2 regions of the Blastomonas sp. AAP25 genome follow, and region 1 is predicted to be linked to the other one. Evidence: predicted binding sites of a transcription regulator. Region 1 holds the regulator's gene; the other holds the start of a gene.
The links. Region 1 encodes LexA, which represses DNA repair genes until DNA is damaged. Its sites were predicted from a motif close to GTTCCNCNCTTGTTCT; they were not measured.
Positions count from the first base shown of each region.

Region 2: IP68_RS00105 (PA0069 family radical SAM protein) is a predicted target of LexA. The motif match lies at 1,431-1,446, and genes of this name have one in related genera.

Region 1 covers NZ_LJHP01000001.1:278,669-281,759, forward strand. The annotation lists gene IP68_RS01355 (molybdopterin molybdotransferase MoeA) at 1-1,198, shown strand, start outside; gene lexA (transcriptional repressor LexA) at 1,288-2,010, shown strand; gene IP68_RS01365 (CHAT domain-containing protein) at 2,223-3,091, shown strand, end outside.
Region 2 covers NZ_LJHP01000001.1:18,972-22,062, reverse strand. The annotation lists gene IP68_RS00110 (SMI1/KNR4 family protein) at 1-301, opposite strand, end outside; gene IP68_RS00105 (PA0069 family radical SAM protein) at 340-1,419, opposite strand; gene IP68_RS00100 (potassium/proton antiporter) at 1,548-2,780, shown strand; gene moaB (molybdenum cofactor biosynthesis protein B) at 2,788-3,091, opposite strand, start outside.

The sequences.
Region 1 (3,091 bases):
GGGCGGCCTGATCGCGCTGGCCGAGGCACAGAAGCGGCTGCTCGCGCTCGCCACCACAAAGCCTGCCAACTCGGTCGGATTGCTCGAGGCGAACGGCCATATCCTCGCCGAACCACTGGTTGCCTGGCGCAGCCAGCCGGCAGCCGACCTGTCCGCGATGGATGGCTATGCCGTGCGCGCCGTCGACCTGCCCGGCCCATGGACGGTCATCGGCGAAAGCGCCGCCGGGCGGCCTTTCGATGGCGCGATGGGCGCAGGCGAAGCGATACGCATCTCCACCGGCGCGATCGTCCCTGCCGATGCCGATGCGGTGGTGGTGCAGGAAGACACTGGCATCGATGGCGCCACGCTGATCCTGACCGGCGACGGACCCGCGCGACCCGGTGCACACATTCGCCGCGCGGGGCATGATTTTGCCGAAGGTGCGCTGCTCGCTGCGGCGGGCCCGCGGGTAGACGCTCGGCTGATCGCGCTGGCTGCGATGGCTGGGCACGGCACGCTCAGCGTTCACGCGCCGGTGCGTGTGACGATCCTGAGCACCGGCGACGAGCTGGTCGCGCCCGGCACTCCGCTGCCCAGCCCCGCGCACATCCCGGCCAGCAACGGCATCATGCTCTCGGCCATGCTGCAGGGGCTTCCGGTGGACATCACCATGCCGCCGCTGCTGCCCGACCGGCTCGATATCATCGCAGCGGCGCTCGCCGACCACCGCGACGCCGATATCATCGTCACCACCGGCGGCGCCTCGGTAGGCGACCACGACCTCATCCAGCCCGCACTGCTCCAGAGCGGCGGAACGCTCGATTTCTGGCGGATCGCGATGCGCCCGGGCAAGCCGGTGATGGTCGGGCGGATGGGCGATGCCATCGTGCTGGGCCTGCCGGGCAATCCGGTGTCGTCCTATGTCACCGCGCTGCTGCTGCTGCTTCCGCTGGTCAGGACCTTCGCCGGATATCAGCACGTTCTGCCTGATATCTCGCAAGCCAGGGCCGGCACCACCTTCCCCGCAAATGGCACCCGCCAGGACTTCATGCGCGCGCAGATCGATGGCGGGCGGCTGTTCCCGGTATCGAGCCAGGACAGCGGCGCGCTGTCCTCCTTGCATGCCGCCGATGCGCTGGTCGTTCGCGCCGTGCACCAGCCTGAAGCCGCGCCCGGCGACCTGCTCGACTATATTGCGCTTCGCTCCGGGGCGTAACACAAGGTCTTGACCTGACCGGCTTTGTTTCGTAATTGTTCCGTATTCGTTCGGCCGCCGACCCACCGGCGCAGAAAGGAACATTCAGCATGCTGACCCGCAAACAACACGATCTGATCCGCTTCATCCAGGTACGGCTGGAGGAAGACGGCATTTCCCCCTCGTTCGAGGAGATGAAGGAAGCGCTGGATCTCAAGTCGAAGTCGGGTGTCCACCGGCTGGTCAGTGCGCTGGAGGAACGCGGTTTCATCCGCCGTCTGCCCAACCGTGCGCGCGCGCTCGAAATCCTCAAGCTGCCCGAAGCGAGCGTCAAGCCGCGCGCCAAGGAACTGGCCGCGGCCGCCGCTGCCAAGACCGATGCGGCCAAGAGCAACATCGTCAGCATGGATGCGGTGCGCAAGGCGCAGCCGCCGGTCGCTGCCAACAACAATGTGCTGGAAATTCCTCTGCATGGCCGGATCGCTGCGGGCGCACCGATCGAAGCATTCGAGGGCACCGAAATCCTTCCCGTGCCCGCCGCGCTGCTGGGCAGCGGCGAGCATTATGCGCTCGAGGTGTCGGGCGATTCGATGATCGAGGCAGGGATTCTCGATGGCGATTTCGCGCTGATCCTGCGCACGGAATCGGCGCGCGATGGCGAGATCGTGGTGGCGCTGGTCCGCGGCGAAGAAGCAACGCTCAAATATCTGCGCCGCGAAAACGGCCGCATCCGGCTCGATCCGGCCAATGCCTCCTATGATCCGCAATATTATGCGCCGCACGAAGTGCAGGTGCAGGGCAAGCTTGCAGGCCTGCTTCGCCGCTATCACTGACCAGCCTCGCCGATCCGATGCCGCATGGCACGGATCGGCGGGATGCCGGCCTCGCTGAGCACTGCACGGCACCCGCGCCACCTTGGAGGTTGACCGGGCCAGCACCGGGCTGTCCCGTTTTCGCTACAGTCCCAGGTGCAAGAAATCGCTTTTCATTTGGAAGACGGCTGTTCAAGCTGCCCGAGTCTGCGATCGAGAACCGGGGGGCCCCTATGATCAAAGCTGCAGTGGCACTGGCGAGCGGTATCGGTCTGTTTCTGGGGGCACCAGCCCATGCCGCACCCGATCGCACGAGGCTGGACGCCCTGATCACGCAGTTCGAGGCCGCCGATGCCAACAGCGATGTCGAGGGTTATCGCAAGATCGCCGACCAGACCCTCGCCGAGGCACGGCGGCTCTATCCTGCCGGCCATCCCGAGATCGCCGCACGCGCGCTGTACGTCGCCCAGGCGCTGGCTGCTTCGGGCGAGATGGATCCGGCCAAAGCCGAGGTCGACAGGATCATCCCCGTGCTTGCGGGCGCGCAGGGATACAAGGCGGACTGGCGCAATGCGCTCAGCCTGCGCGCCTATATCCTCAACTTCAAGGGCGATCATGCCGGTGCGCTGGCGATCAACGAACAGCTCGCCGCCGAATATGCCAGCGATCCGTCAAGCCAGGGCATTCGCGACCATGCCGTAACGCTGTCGAACCTGGCAGCGTCGTATCTCGAACATGGCCGTCTCGATGACGCGCTCGCGCGCAACGCCGAGGCGATCCGCATTGGCCTCGCGCTGGATCCCGTCCCGCAGGACGTCGCCATCTGGAGCGCCAACCGGGTCGTCTATTTCTATTCCGCCGGGCGCACCGAAGACGCCATCGTCACCGCGCAGGAAGGCATCGCGCAAGCAGGCGGCGCCCTCGGCACCGATCACCCGGCGATGGCCAACCTCTACGCCAATCTCGGCGCGATCCTCATGCGGATCAACCGTCCGCACGATGCCATGGCGCCGATTCGGCAGGCCTATGAACTGATCGAAAAGGCCAATGGCGGCCCCAACCAGAACAGTGCGACGATGCGGACGCAGTTCGCCCAGGCGCT
Region 2 (3,091 bases), 260 kb from region 1:
TCAGACCCATCAATTGCTCGATCTCGTCGATCTGAGCTTCGGTCGCTGGTGGATTGAACCCATGTTGGGGCAGCGGCAGGTTGGCCGCGAACCAGGCATCAAGCCGCGCAAGCACCGGCGCGATGTCCTCTTCAAGCATCGGCTTCGGGTTGCCAGCGGGGCGTTCGGGAATATCAGTCATTTCCGTCATGATCCTTCTGTTGTGCCGACGCGTGCCGAAGGCTTCACGCAGCAGCCCGCCAAGCGCGAGCATACCAACAGCCAGGCCGCCGATCAGCAGGTTGCGTCTTGTTCGATCCATGTCCTTTCACGCTGCTCAAATGCAGGCAATTGGCCCCGTTAAAACAACTCCCCCTGCATCCCGTCGGCAGGCGCGCGGAACCCCCCGACCGACAGCTTCCATGCATGACGGTTCAGTCCCGCGCGCTTGAGCGCGATGCGAAAGCGGGTGCGGATCAGCTCGGCCCACGGGCCTTGCCCGCGCATCCGTGTCCCGAAATCGGGGTCATTGTCGCGCCCGCCGCGCATGTCCTGGATGATGCTCATCACCTTGCTCGCGCGGTCGGGGAAATGGGCGTCGAGCCAGGCGCGAAAGAGAGGCGCGACCTCGTGCGGCAGGCGGACCGGGATGAACGAGGCCGACAGCGCGCCCGCCCCGGCCCCGGCAGCGACCACCGCCTCTATCTCGTGGTCGGTGATGGCGGGGATCACCGGCGAGACGTTCATGTGCACCGGGATGTCGCGATCTGCCAGCGCGCGGATCGCCGCCAGCCGTTTGCGCGGGCTTGCGGCGCGCGGCTCCAGCGTGCGCGCAATTGCCCCGTCGAGCGTCGTCACCGACAGCGCGATCGCCACCAGATCGTGCCGCGCCATCTCTGCCAGCAGATCGATGTCGGCCAGCACCCGGTCCGACTTTGTGGTGATCGCCACCGGATTGCGCGCCTCGAGGCACACTTCGAGGATCGAGCGGGTGATGCGGTACTCGGCCTCGATCGGCTGATAGGGATCGGTGTTGGTGCCCAGCGCGATGACCTTGGGGACATAGCCCGGCTTGCGCAGCGTCGCGCGCAGCAGCTTTGCCGCATCGGGCTTGGCGAACAGGCGGCTTTCGAAATCGAGCCCCGGCGACAGGTCGAGCCAGGCGTGCGTGGGCCGCGCATAGCAATAGATGCAGCCATGCTCGCAGCCGCGATAGGCATTCACCGACTGGTCGAACGGCAGATCGGGCGAGGTGTTGCGTGACAGGATCGAGCGCGGATGCTCGATGGTGACCGTGGTCCGCAGCGGGGGAGGGGTGTCGTCGACCGATACTAGCGCATCGAGCCAGTCGCCGTCGACCTGCCGCTCAGGCAATCGGAAGCGCCTGGATTCCAGATTGAGCGGGGCACCGCGGCCTTTGGGTGACGGTAGGTTCGCCATGGTCCCATCATGAAACAAAGCGGGAACAATTGCAATCTCCAACGATCGGGCAACTGTTCATCGCGTCTGAAGGCAGTCGCCGGGGCCTTTGCCTTGCCATAGCCCGGTGGGGATGCTCTGAAGGCTCGATGTTGACTGTTCCCCTCCCCATCGCGCTGCTGGTCATCGGCACTCTGTTGCTGACCACGGTGATGGCGGGCACGCTGACCAGCCGCTTCGGTCTTCCCGCCTTGATCGGATTTCTGGGGCTCGGGATGCTCGCCGGGGTCGACGGACCCGGTGGCATCGCGTTCAACGATTATGTGCTGACGCAAGGGGTTGGCGTGGCCTGCCTCATCTTCATTCTCTTTTCGGGAGGAATGGACACCAGCTGGCAGGCGGTAAAGCGGATGGTGCGGCCTGCATTGGTGCTGGCGACCTTCGGTGTGCTGATCAGCGCGCTGATCACTGCAAGCGCTGCGGTGCTGCTGCTCAAGTTCACCTGGTTCCAGGGGTTCCTGCTGGGGTCTGTGGTCGCATCGACCGATGCCGCGGCAGTGTTCGCCATTCTGCGCTCGACCGGGCTCGATCTGGAAGGCGATGTGCCTGCGTTGATCGAGCTCGAATCGGGAACCAACGATCCGATGGCGATCTTCATGGTCGGCGCTGCCTTGCTGTTCATCGCCCAGCCGGGCGCGTCGCCGCTGGGGCTGCTGCCCGATTTTGCCGGGCAGATGGCGATGGGCGTGGTGATCGGGCTTGGCATCGGCTGGCTGCTGCCTGAGCTTTTGAAGCGCAAGCATTATCGCAGCAGCGGCTTGGCGTTCGTGATCTCGATCGCCGCTGCGCTGATCGCCTATGGGCTGGCCGAAGTGATCGGAGGCAACGGGTTCCTTGCGGCCTATATCGCCGGGCTGGTCGCGGGCAACCGTAGCTATGCCGCGCGGCGGATCATCTCGACCTTCCAGGATGGCCTCGCGTGGCTGGGGCAGGTGGTGATGTTCCTGACGCTGGGGCTGCTGGTGGCGCCCACCAATCTGGTCGATGTGATCGTGCCCGGGCTTGGCATCACCTTCGTATTGATGCTGGTCGCGCGTCCGGTCAGCGTGTTCATCTGCCTTGCCCCGTTCCGTTCGCTCGACTGGCGCGCCAAGCTCTTCGTGTCCTGGGCGGGGCTGCGCGGCGCGGTGCCGATCGTGCTCGCGACCTTCCCGATGGTGGCGGGCGTGCCGGGCGCGTTCACGATCTTCAACATCGTGTTCTTCGTGGTGCTGTTGTCGAGCGTGATCCAGGGGCCGAGCATGAAATGGGTGGCCAAGCGCCTGGGGATCGGCGCGAATGACAAGCCGCGATCGGCGCTGCTTGCCATCAAGGCGCCCTGAGCTGCGCCTATTTCTCGCGTAACCTCGGCATCAGTTCGATGAAATTGCAGGGGCGGTTGCGGCTGTCGAGCTGCTCGTCGAGAATACCGTTCCAGCCATCCTTCACCGCCCCGTTCGATCCGGGCAGCGCGAAGATATAGGTGCCGCGCGAGAGCACCGCGCACGCCCTTGATTGCACCGTGCTGGTGCCGATGGTCTTGTAGCTCAGCCAGCGGAACAGCTCGCCAAAGCCCGGAATGTCCTTTTCCTTCACCCGGTCGAGCGCCTCTGGGGTGATGTCGCGCCCGGTCAGGCCCGTCCCGCCGGTGGAG